Regions from separate parts of the Bradyrhizobium genosp. L genome, predicted to be linked through region 1. Evidence: predicted binding sites of a transcription regulator. Region 1 holds the regulator's gene; each other region holds the start of a gene.
The links. Region 1 encodes LexA, which represses DNA repair genes until DNA is damaged. Its sites were predicted from a motif close to TGTTCNNNNTGTGTTCNG; they were not measured.

Region 1 (4,150 bases):
GGAAGACACGGCCATCGACGGCGACCACATCACCATCACCGAGGCCGCGACCAGGGGACGGCACATCCGCCCCGCCGGCGTCGACTTCAACGCCGGCGACGTGCTGCTCGCGGCAGGCCAGCGGCTCTCCGACCGCGCGCTGTCGCTGGCCGCCGCCATGAATTATCCGGAACTCGCGGTGCACCGCCGCCCCAAGGTCGCGTTGCTCGCAACCGGCGACGAGCTGGTGATGCCGGGCTCGGAGCCTGGTCCCGGCCAGATCGTCTATTCCAACGGCTATGCGCTGCGGGCGCTGGCGCGCCGCGAGGGCGCCGAAACCATCGATCTCGGGATCGCGGCCGATACCGTGGCGGCGACCACCGCCGGCATCCGCCGTGCACGCGAGGTCGACGCCGATATCCTGGTCACGACCGGCGGAGCATCGGTCGGCGACCATGATCTGGTCAAGCAGTCGCTGGAGGCCGAGGGCGTCGCCATGGCGTTCTGGCGGATCGCAATGCGGCCCGGCAAGCCGATGATGCATGGCCGGCTCGGCACCATGCGGGTGATCGGCCTGCCCGGCAATCCGGTGTCGTCCTATGTCTGCGCCTACCTGTTTCTGGTGCCTTTGATTCGGGCTTTGAGCGGCCGCAAGGTGATTCATCACACTCGCGCGCGCGCCTTGCTCGGCCGCGATCTCGCCGCCAACGACCAGCGCGAGGACTATCTGCGCGCGCGTCTGGAAGAGCGCGACCACGGCACGCTGATCGCAACGCCGGTGATGCAGCAGGACAGCTCGCTGCTGGGAAATCTCGCTGCGGCACGGGCACTTCTGATCCGTCCGCCATTCGCGCCGGCGGCTCTCAAAGGCAGCGCATGCGATATCCTGACACTGCCGGAATGACCCCGCGCGGCAGCGTCGGGTGAGCGCGTTCACCTGAAATTAAGTGGTTGCAGAACATGTATCGAACATATAGTGTCCGTTCATGATTTGTTTCGAGTACTGGTGTCACCAAATGGGAGTCCCTCGTCGCTGGCGCGCATCGTGCTCGCAAGATCGGGGCTCCTGAGGTCTCGGAATCGAACGACGCACTCAACCGGGGGAATACTCGAGATGCTCACGCGCAAACAGTACGAACTTCTGCGTTTCATCAATGAACGTCTGAAAGAGGCCGGCGTGCCCCCCTCCTTCGACGAGATGAAGGATGCGCTCGACCTGCGCTCGAAGTCCGGTATCCACCGCCTCATCACCGCGCTGGAAGAGCGCGGCTTCATCCGCCGGCTGCCGAACCGCGCCCGCGCCATCGAGGTGATCAAGCTCCCCGAATTGGCCGCCGGTGGCGGCAACGGCCGCCGCGGCTTCACGCCGAGCGTCATCGAGGGCACGCTCGGCAAGCGCGCCTCCGCCCCCGTGATCGAGGACGACGGCAACCGCCCGGTCGCCGTCCCGGTGATGGGCCGGATCGCGGCCGGTACCCCGATCGAGGCGCTGCAGACCCGCAGCCACACCATCAGCGTACCGCCCGACATGCTCGGCACCGGCGAGCACTACGCGCTCGAGGTGCGCGGCGACTCGATGGTCGAGGCCGGTATTCTCGACGGCGACATGGCGCTGATCCAGCGCAACGACACCGCCAACACCGGCGACATCGTGGTGGCCTTGATCGACGAGGAGGAAGCCACCCTGAAGCGCTTCCGCCGCCGCGGTGCATCGATCGCGCTGGAGCCGGCCAACACCGCCTATGAAGTGCGCATCCTGCCGCCGAACCGGGTTCGCATCCAGGGCAAGCTGATCGGGCTCTATCGCAAATACTGAGGCCGCGAAGGAACGCGCGACACATCCGACCGTTGCTTGGCAGATAGCGCGACGTGTGAGCTTGCCAGATGCGCCCCGATACCTCTCGTGCGTAGCGCGTTTGTGATCGGGCCGCTCTGCAGCCAGTCGTACAATCGCCAAGAAACGGGGAAACACTCGTTCGCTATCGTCCACTCTGGTAGAGGCCTGCGCCTCAAGGGGAGGCTTTGGGTCGCTACCTCGAACCGAGGAGCCATCCGATGTGTGACTATAGCCTGCACGCGGTGCAATCGCGTCCCGCCGTCGTCGGAGAGACGCTTGTCACCACGACCTTCCGCGGCACGTCGACCCGCGGCTTTGCCTCCGAAAGCGATCTCGCGGTTGCGGTCTGCATGTTGCCCGGCACCGAGCTCGCCTTCACCGAGAACGTCCGCTACGACAGCCGCTGGATCTGGACCAAGACGATCGGCTTCCGTGTCGGCGTGTTCAACGAGATCGAGCCCGATGTGCCGGATCGCCATCACGACGCGGTCGAATTCCCCGACGGCAACCGCGTGCTGGTGACCCAGCTCGTCGAGGGACAGCGCGTCACGGTGCTGCAACTGCCGGCGCTGCCTCAACAGATCGAGCAGAAGCCCAAGGTCGCAGAGCGGCGGCCCTCCGCATTCGCATCGCTGTTTTTGGGTTGAACGCATCGCAGCCGCAGGACGACCATTCCCGCGGCGGGTGACCAAAGCAATTTCAAGCGGCCCCGGACTTCGGGTTCCGGGCCGCGGCCTGAGGAATTGCGTCTGACGACGCGTTGGCGCATCATCGCGCACGGAGGGCGTGCGCGGTGGTCGACAAGGTCACGTGGCAAAAGGCTGGACGCGTCACCGAACCGGGCCGCTACATGTTCCGGTTCGGCTGGCTGACGATCACCGCCGACGACCTCAAGGTCTGGCAGCAGTTTCCCGAAGCCGCCTTCACCCTGGTCAAGAAGCCCGACGCCGGCCCCGATTCCGACGAGTACCATCTCGGCCTGTTCGAGCTGCCCCCGCCCGGCCAGACTTAATCGTCGCCTTGCAGATCGGTCTCGGCGGGTGTCGCATCGACGGGACGGGACGGCTTGTCAGGCGTGCGCAGCAGCGCCTCGCTGTCACCTTCACCGGGAACCGCCGGCGACCAGGGCCGGTCGATGCCACCGGGTTTGACCGCATCGATGGCGAAGCCGCCGCTGACGCGGCGCAGCGTCAGCGCGCCGTGGCGGCGTAGCCGCTCGGCATCGATCACCGAGGCCGCGCAGCCCTGCGGCGCGGGGTGGGCCATGACGATCAGCGCCGCCCGCTCGCAATCGTCGGCCAGCGCATCGGGCCGGTTCGCCAGCGCGACGAAACTGCCGGCGCCAGGAGTGACGCAGCCGCTGGAATCGCAGGAAACGCTCTCGCCGAGCGACGGATCCGCGGCGAAGCGCGCGTCGGCATCGGCCGCGAGCCACTCCTTGACCAAAAAGGCATCCTTCGCGCTGTGCATAAGATGCAGCCGCCCGTCGCCGCCGCGCACCGCGACATTGCGGCCATCGGCGGAGACCAGCACATCCGGCTGCGGCACCCGCACCGCCCAGACCGTCGCCACCACGAGCAGCATCGCACCCGACCAGCGCAGCGGCGTCCGCAACAGCCCGAGCAGGACGAGCCCCGCGCTGGCCAGGATCATCGGTCCGGTGCCGAACGCCGCCATCCGTCCGACCGCGCCCGGCAGTGCGGCGACCCATTGCGTCACCACGATCATCCAGTCGATGCCAATGCCCATGATCGCCCAGAACACGCCGTCGAACCCGAACGGCATTGCGGCAAGCCCGAGCAGGCCCGCGGGCATCACGACCGCCGAGACCACCGGCATCGCCGCCAGGTTGGCGAGCAGTCCGTAGGGCGTGATGCGATGGAAATGGAACGCGGCATAGGGCGTCGTCGCCAGCCCCGCCACCAGCGAGGCCAGCACCAGCACGATGAGCTCACGCCCGCCCCACAGCGCGATCCGCGCGGTCACCGAATGGTCCGGCGACGCAAACAGGCTCGGCATCCCGATCTGCACCAACGCCACCAGCCCGAGCGTCGCGGCGAACGACATCTGAAAGCTCGGATGCACCAGCGCTTCCGGCGCAATCGCCAGCACGATCAGCGCCGCCACCGCCAGCGTTCGGAAGGTGATGGCGCGGCGATCGACCATGACGGCGATCAGCACCACTGCCGTCATGAAGAAGGATCGCTGCGTCGCGACCTCCGCGCCCGACAGCAACAGATAGAACGCGGCAGCGAACAGCGCCGCCCCGGCCGCCCATTTCTTGATCGGCTGTCCGGCCGTGAACGCCGGAAACAGCGCGAGCAGCGCGCGGAT
Region 2 (4,150 bases), 3.4 Mb from region 1:
CGGCCTCGGCCGCATCGGGCGCGAAGGTGAAACCATCGAGGCGGCCGATCACGTGGCCTTCCACGATCACTTCGCCGGTCTTGCCAATTTCCGTATTCAAAACTGAGTTCTCCCGCAGGCGGCGCATCAATACACTGGTCCGCCTGTCAACGAAACGCTCCGTGAGCCGTTCATGCAGCGCATCGGATAATTTATTTTCGAGATCGCGCGTGATCCCCTGCCAGTGCTCCGGGTCATACAGCCAGTCCGGCCGGTTGGCCACGAAGGTCCAGGTCCGGATCTGCGCGATCCGTCCCGACAGCGTGTCGATATCGCCGTCGGTGCGGTTGGCCTGGTCGACCTGGGTGCCGAACCATGCGTCAGGGATACGCCCCTTTTGCATCAGGAAGCCGTACAGCGTGGTCACGAGTTCGGCATGCGCCGCCGGCGACAGCTTTCGGTAATCAGGAACCTGGCAGGCTTCCCATAGCCGCTCCACCGCCTTGGCGCCATGCGCCATCTCGCGCACCTCGGCGTCGCGCGCGACATGGTCGAGCACGCGCTGGTCCTCGGCGAACGGCGCCCGCGTCAGTGCCTCATGATTGGGCGACAGCGCCAGCGACACCTGCAACGCGCCGAGCGAGGAGAAATCCAGTTTTGCATTGCGCCATTGCAGCATCTTCACGCTGTCGAAGGTGTGGTTCTGCAACGCATTGACCAGTTCCGGCTCGAACGGCGCGCAGCGCCCGGTGGTGCCAAAGGTGCCGTTGCGGGTGGCACGCCCCGCACGGCCGGCGATCTGCGCGAATTCGGCCGGCGTCAGCCGGCGGAACTGATAGCCGTCATATTTGCGGTCGGAGGCGAAGGCGACGTGATCGACGTCGAGATTGAGCCCCATGCCGACGGCGTCGGTGGCGACGAGATAATCGACGTCGCCGTTCTGGAACATCGACACCTGCGCATTGCGCGTGCGCGGCGACAGTGAGCCGAGCACCACGGCGGCACCGCCATGCTGGCGGCGGATCAATTCCGCGATCGCATAGACCTCGTCGGCGGAGAACGCGACGATTGCGGTGCGTCGCGGCTGCCGCGTGATCTTGCGGTCGCCGGCGAATTCGAGCTGCGACAGCCTCGGACGCGTGATGATCGAGGCGCCCGGCAGCAGCCGCTCGATGATCGGCCGCATCGTCGCAGCACCGAGCAGCAGCGTCTCGTCGCGGCCGCGGCGGTTGAGGATGCGGTCGGTGAAGACATGCCCGCGCTCGAGATCGGCCGCGATCTGGATCTCGTCGACGGCGAGGAACGACACGTCGAGATCGCGCGGCATCGCCTCCACGGTCGAGACCCAGAACCGCGGCGCCTTCGGCTTGATCTTCTCCTCGCCGGTGATCAGCGCGACGTTGTCGACGCCGGCGCGGTCCGCGATCTTGTTGTAGACCTCGCGCGCCAGCAGCCGCAGCGGCAGCCCGATCAGGCCGGACGAATGCGCCAGCATCCGCTCGATCGCAAGATGCGTCTTGCCGGTGTTGGTCGGACCCAGCACCGCAGTGACGCCGGCGCCGGGAGCGCGGTCAGATCCGAACGAAGATGAGAAAGCCATATTTTCCGGGTGTTTCGTGAACTGTTGGCAAGATAGCCGTCCCGTCATCCTGAGGTGCGAGCGCTCGCGAGCCTCGAAGGATGCACGGCCGAAATCTATCCGCAGGTTTTGATCGGACTTTCCTCACGTGGAGCGAGTCGGGCTGTCGCCCTTCGAGACGGCCGCTCTGCGGCCTCCTCAGGGTGACGGGAGAGAGAATTGCGCAAAATCTGTCTCACAATGCGACGCTTTCCGCCTTCGCCTTAAGCTTCGGAACGAGTCCGGAACGAATCGCGGCCGAATCGCTGACTCGCATCCAGGCCTGAAACGTTCACCGCAACATCTCGGTGGCATCCAAGGCGGCGGCACTAGATCAAGTTTGCGAGGGCTCCACAAGCCGCTGTGATGAGGACTGATTTCCTTAAGTTCGTGAGAACACCGAGTCGAATCAGAACCGGACGAGAGTCAACCGGATTCCAGTGACGTTTGTTGCATTCCCGACGCCTGCCTCTCGCTCACCTCCCCTTGAAAAGGGGAGGTCGCTTTGCTCGCAGAGCAAAGCGGGTGGGGATCATGTCTCTCCGCGCGCAGCAGTGCGTGTGGCCGACCCCCATCCCGACCTTCCCCCTTTCAGGGGGAAGGCGAAGCAAGCACGCCTTGCGACGAAGGCCTACTGCGTCTTCGCCACGCGCGGCGGCGCGGCTGTGGTGATGAACGACGTCGCCTCCAGCATGGCTTGGCCCAGCGGGGTCGGGATCGTCATGCGGAACGGCACCAGCAGGCGCGTGCCCGCGATCGGCACGAAGGCGATCTCGATGTTGCGCTGGGCGGCGAGATATTTGATCACCGGGCGATCCGGGATGTAGCCCGCGATCGGCACGAAATAGATCGCGCAGACCAGCGCCGGCCCGTGATAGCCGTGCTCGGCCTTGACGATCTCGACGCGCTTGAAATCGGCGCGCAGATCGTAGCGCATGCGGCCGTCGAACACGCCGTTGGCGGTGCGGCAGACGTCCGGGCTCATCGGCTCGGCATTGCCGGGGATGCGCAGGAACGAGCCGGTCATCGGATCCAGCACGCCCTTCTTCTGCGCGTCGGTGACCGGGATGCGGTCGGCATCGACCGGCGGCTCCGGCTCGATCGCGGATTCCTTGATGACGCCGTTCGAAAGCACCATCCGGATGGTCTCTGACTTCTTCGAGGTCGTGGTGGTCGCGGTGTAGGAGTTCGCGATCGGCACGCCGTTGGCCATGCGGCCCTGCGAGGCGCCGGAGCCCGCGCCGCCGGAAAACGCCTTCAACAGCCCCGCGGTGCCGCCCTGGGCCGAGGCCGAGAACGAGTCGTCGCTGACCTCGACGGTCCAGGTGCCCTTGCCGACGGGGATGCCGGCCAGGGTCGCCTCGTACTGCGCATCGAGCCGCCCCTGCGCGCGCGCGTCCTCGCCGCCGAACAGCAGCAAGGCGCCGGCCAGAAGGCCGACAAGCCACCCGGACGGCGGCAAAATGGCAATTGGGGCGGTCACTTACCTGACGGTCCTGCTATCGGGCGCTGCTTGAAGTCATCTAGGCGACAGATCCGGCCAGACAACGCGTGGGCCCTTATGGAACCTAGTTTGCAGCCGAATACGCCCTTTATATGGTTGCCATATCCGCCGTTAAGTGGCTGGAACGGCTTATGAACCGCGAATATCCGTCACCTCCTCGGCGCTGTCTGATCTTGACGCTGGCGCCATCCCCAATTATACACCCGCGGTTCCTGGAAAATGGACGCGAATTCAAAACCCCCGCGCAGGCCGCGTGATCGCACGTGCCGCCGATGCCGGGGATGCAATGAGGATTTTGTGACATGTCGCGGCGCTGCGAACTGACGGCCAAGGGCCCCCTGACGGGCCACAAGGTGAGCCACTCCAACATCAAGACCAAGCGGCGCTTCCTGCCGAACCTGGCCAACGTCACCTTCATCTCGGAAGCACTCGGCCGCAACGTGCGCCTGCGCGTCTCGACCAATGCGCTCAAGAGCGTCGACCACAATGGCGGCCTCGACGCCTACCTGATCAAGGCCAAGGCCGACGTCCTCTCGCCCCGCGCCCTGGACCTGAAGCGCGCGATCGAGAAGAAGGTGGGCAAGCCGGCGCCGGTGAAGAAGGCGGGCTGAGCGAAGGCTAGCTGCGGCGCAGAAAAGCGCGGAGATAGTTTTGGACGGCCGGGTCGGAAGATCTGGCCGTTTTTGTTTTTGCCTGACAGTCAGAGATATTGAACGAAAGTGGAGTTGAGAGCGCAATCCGCCCACTAGAAACCCTCCGCCTCTGCGAGGTATTTTAGAGGTTGATTCGTATGAAAACAGCAACCGTTCTGCTCAGCGGAGGAATCGATTCTGCATCAGCCGTGCTTCTGCTGAGATCGAACGGCTTTGCAGTACGAGGACTCTTTATCGATTACGGTCAAGCGGCGCGCGATATGGAGCGCCAGGCCGTGGCTCGGCTAAGGGATGTACTAGGAATTACCGTAGATGAATTGCAAGTTAGCACACACGCCAAACACGGCGCGGGTGAGCTGAGGGGAAGAAACGCCTTTTTAGTCTTTGCTGCCGTGC
Region 3 (4,150 bases), 3.0 Mb from region 1:
CAAGAGCGCCGCGAGATCGCCGGCCTTGGCGATGACAGGGCCCGAGGTGGCGCGAAAGCCGACGCCGAGCTCGCGCGCCACGATCTGCGCCAGCGTGGTCTTGCCGAGGCCGGGGGGGCCGACGAACAGCACATGGTCCAGCGCCTCACCGCGCTTCTTCGCCGCCTCGATGAAGATCGAAAGGTTCTTGCGCGCCTGCGCCTGGCCGACGAACTCGGTCAGCGACTGCGGCCGCAGCGCGGTGTCGCCGACATCGTCGGTACGGCGTTCGGGGGTGACGATGCGGGAAGGCGTGTTCATGTAGACAGCTCGTTGGCGATCGTAGGGTGGGCAAAGGCGCTTGGCGCCGTGCCCACCATCAGCACTCTGCTCGCAATGGTGGGCACGCTCCGCTTTGCCCACCCTACAATCCGAGCGCTCACTTCGACAACTCCTTCAGCCCGAGCCGGATCAGTTGCGCGGTCTCCGCCTTCTCACCCGCGCTGCGCGAGGCGGCGGCTATGGCCGCCGCCGCCTGCGGCTGGCCGTAGCCGAGATTGACCAGCGCGGAGATCGCATCCGTCACCGGACGCGGCGCCCGGTTGTTGTCGAGCGCCCCTGACAAATGCACCACAGCCGGATCGACAGTCGCAAAGCCGGGTGCCTTGTCCTTCAATTCGCTCACGATGCGCTCGGCGACCTTCGGTCCGACACCCGGCGTGCGCGCCACCGCGGCCTTGTCGCGCAGCGCGATCGCGTTCGCCAGATCGTTCGGCGGCAGCGTGCCGAGCACCGCCAGCGCGACCTTGGCGCCGACGCCCTGCACGGTCTGCAGCAGGCGAAACCATTCGCGCTCGTGATCGCTGCGGAAGCCGAACAGCTTGATCTGGTCCTCGCGGACATAGGTCTCGATCGACAGCACCGCGGCCTCGCCCGGCGACGGCAGCGCCTGCAAGGTGCGGCCGGCGCAATGCACCTGATAGCCGACACCGCCGACGTCGAGGATCACATAATCCTCGCCGTAGGAATCGATCAGGCCCTTCAGCTTGCCGATCATAATGGCGACTCCAGTCCGGCAAATGCATCCTCATCGTCATGGCCGGGCTTGTCCCGGCCATCCACGTCTTTGCAGACAAGAAAAGACGTGGATGCCCGGCACAAGGCCGGGCATGACGGCCGTCGGTGGCGGCCTCTCATAACCCCGCCACCTTCAGCCGCAGTGCGGCGCTCTGGCGGTGATGGGCGTGGGTGATGGCGATGGCGAGTGCGTCGGCGGCGTCGGCGGAGGGTGGCTCGGCCTTCGGCAGCAGGATCTTCAGCATCACCTGGATCTGGGTCTTCTCCGCGTGGCCGGCTCCGACCACGGTCTTCTTGACCTGGTTCGGCGCATATTCGGCGACGGAAATGCCGAACATCGCCGGCGCCAGCATGGCGACGCCGCGGGCCTGGCCAAGTTTCAACGTTGCGACGCCGTCCTTGTTGACGAAGGTCTGCTCGACTGCGGCTTCCGCCGGCCGGTAGTCGCCGAGCACGGCGACGAGCCCCTCATGGATCGCGAGCAGCCGGCTTGCCAGCGGCAAATGATCCGGCGGCTCGACCGAGCCGCAGGCGACGTAGACCAGGCGATTGCCCTCGGTCTCGATCACGCCCCAGCCGGTGCGGCGGAGGCCCGGATCGATACCGATGATGCGGACGGGGGTGCGAATCGGCTGGGCTGTCATGGGGTAGTGATACCGCCTGTGCCGGGAGAACGAAACACAAACGGGACGTCATCCCCTGCCCGGGTCGTTCCCACCCACACTTGTCATCCCCGCGAATGCGGGGATCCAGTACGCCGCGGCCTCTCGGCTGAAACTCAGGTCTCTGGAATACTGGATCGCCCGGTCAAGCCGGGCGACGACACCGGAGTTTGTGGCAACCCCGGGAAACTACCCGCCCATCTTCGCGACCAGCGCGTCGGATACCTCGAAATTGGCGAACACGTTCTGCACGTCGTCGTGCTCGTTGAGCAGGTCCATCAGCTTCAAGAGCTTCTCGCCGGTCTCGTCGTCCACCGAAATGGTGTTCTGCGGCTTCCAGGTCAGCGCCGCCTTGCGCGGCTCGCCGAACTTGGTCTCCAGCGCCTTGGCGACCTCGCGGAAGGTGTCCTGCGAGGCGTAGACCTCGTGGCCGGCTTCGCTGGAGACCACGTCGTCGGCGCCGGCCTCGATCGCGGCGTCCAGCATGGCGTCGTCGGAGGCTGTGCTCTTGTCGTATTCGATGATGCCGGTGCGATCGAACATGAAGGCGACCGAGCCGGTTTCGCCGAGATTGCCGCCCGATTTGGTGAAGAAGGAGCGGATATCGGAGGCGGCGCGGTTGCGGTTGTCGGTCAGCGCCTCGACGATGACGGCGACGCCACCGGGGCCGTAGCCCTCGTAGCGGATCTCGTCATAGTTCTCGCCGTCATTGCCCGCGGCCTTCTTGATGGCGCGGTCGATATTGTCCTTCGGCATGTTTTCCGCGCGGGCCGCGACGATGGCGGCGCGCAGGCGCGGGTTCATCGCCGGATCGGGGGTGCCGAGCTTGGCTGCCACGGTGATTTCGCGGGCCAGCTTGCCGAACAGCTTCGACTTCTGGGCATCCTGCCGGCCCTTGCGATGCATGATGTTCTTGAATTGGGAATGGCCGGCCATGCGTCGTCTCTTGGGAAGCGGAGGTTCTGAACGGGATGGAAAACGCGGCCTTATAGGCCGGCAACCCGCCAAAATCAAAGCGTCGGCGGGCGTTCCCTCCCCGGTAATAGTACCGCATGCCGGAATATGAGGCACCTGTTAACCATGACTTCATGCCCGGGTGCGAGGATCGGCCGTCCTTCCAACTCTCACGAGCCCGCAAAGAACCCCATGGCGTTCGGTCTGTTTCGAAAGCAAGTGCCGGAGCCGGCCGCACCCGTGGTCGAAGCGAAGGTTCCGGCAGCGGCTGGACCCGAGACCGCCGCCTCAGCCGAGATCGATTCGGCCAGGGAAATCCTGGAACTGCTGGAACTCGAGCTTGGCGGCATGATCCGTCAACTCGAGCGCGCGGCAAGCTCGGTCGCCGACGGCGCCGAGGCCACCGCCGCGACGCTTTCGACCATCCGCGCCCGCACCGACGCGCTGACCGGCCGCACCAGCGACGCGCAGAGCACCGCGACCACGTTCTCGCAAGCTGCCGACCGCTTCACGCATTCGGCCGAGGGCATCGGCCAGCAGGTGCGCAGCGCAAGCCAGCTCGCCGACGACGCCGCGGCCGCAGCCCGCGAGGCGACCGCCAATGTCGACCGGTTGCGTGAATCCTCGGCCGCGATCGGCAATGTCGTCAATCTGATCGCGCAGATCGCGCGCCAAACCACGCTGCTCGCGCTCAACTCGACGATCGAGGCGGCGCGCGCGGGCGCTGCCGGCAAGGGCTTTGCGGTGGTCGCAACCGAGGTCAAGGCACTGGCGGTGCAGACCCAGAGCGCGACTGAAGAAATCACCAGGAAGATCGAGGCGCTGCAAAAGGACGCCACCGGTTCGGCCGACGCCGTACACCGCATCTCGCAGGCGATCGAGGCGATCCGCCCGGTATTCGAGAACGTCAACGGCGCGGTCGCCGAGCAGAACCAGATCACCGGCGAGATGGGCCAGAATGCGTCGTCCGCATCGCAGTTCATCGTCTCGGTCGGCTCCAGCGCCGGCGAGATCGACAGTGCGACGCGACAGGCCGAGGCCCATGGCGACGACGTCGCCCAGGCCGGCAAGGCCGTGACCGCCTTCGCCAAAAAGCTGAAGGCGCGCTGCGCGGTGCTGCTGCGCCAGGACGAGCGCGGCGATCCGCGCAAGAACGAGCGGCTGCCCTGCAGCCTGACCATCGAGATCACGACGGCGGCGCGGACGATATCAGCGCCGGTCTACGAGCTCGCGATGGACGGCATTTTGATCGGCGGCCCCGACGCCGACAGGCTGCCGACCCACGAAAGCCTGAGCGCGACGCTGCAGGACGTCGGCGCCATCAGGATCAGGATCGGCGATCGCGCCAAGGCCGGCGCGCAGGCGCGCTTCGAGGCCCCGACCGCGGCCTTGCGCGAAAAGATCGAAGACCGGATGTGGGCGATCCACGAGGAGAATACCGAGCTCGTCACCCGCGCGATGGAGGCCGGTCACGCGCT

Region 2: IC762_RS03400 (helicase-related protein) is a predicted target of LexA. The motif match lies at 1,830-1,847, and genes of this name have one in related genera.
Region 3: ruvC (crossover junction endodeoxyribonuclease RuvC) is a predicted target of LexA. The motif match lies at 1,731-1,748, and genes of this name have one in related genera.

The regions. Positions count from the first base shown of each region.
Region 1 covers NZ_CP061378.1:4,170,028-4,174,177, forward strand. Annotated here, with positions in the region: gene IC762_RS19690 (molybdopterin molybdotransferase MoeA) at 1-883, shown strand, start outside; gene lexA (transcriptional repressor LexA) at 1,094-1,795, shown strand; gene IC762_RS19700 (hypothetical protein) at 2,035-2,463, shown strand; gene IC762_RS19705 (hypothetical protein) at 2,610-2,828, shown strand; gene IC762_RS19710 (ComEC/Rec2 family competence protein) at 2,825-4,150, opposite strand, start outside.
Region 2 covers NZ_CP061378.1:736,382-740,531, reverse strand. Annotated here, with positions in the region: gene IC762_RS03400 (helicase-related protein) at 1-1,579, opposite strand, end outside; gene IC762_RS03395 (DUF3108 domain-containing protein) at 2,229-3,059, opposite strand; gene rpmB (50S ribosomal protein L28) at 3,404-3,712, shown strand; gene IC762_RS03385 (7-cyano-7-deazaguanine synthase) at 3,892-4,150, shown strand, end outside.
Region 3 covers NZ_CP061378.1:1,147,021-1,151,170, reverse strand. Annotated here, with positions in the region: gene ruvB (Holliday junction branch migration DNA helicase RuvB) at 1-300, opposite strand, end outside; gene ruvA (Holliday junction branch migration protein RuvA) at 419-1,036, opposite strand; gene ruvC (crossover junction endodeoxyribonuclease RuvC) at 1,173-1,700, opposite strand; gene IC762_RS05275 (YebC/PmpR family DNA-binding transcriptional regulator) at 1,908-2,654, opposite strand; gene IC762_RS05270 (methyl-accepting chemotaxis protein) at 2,865-4,150, shown strand, end outside.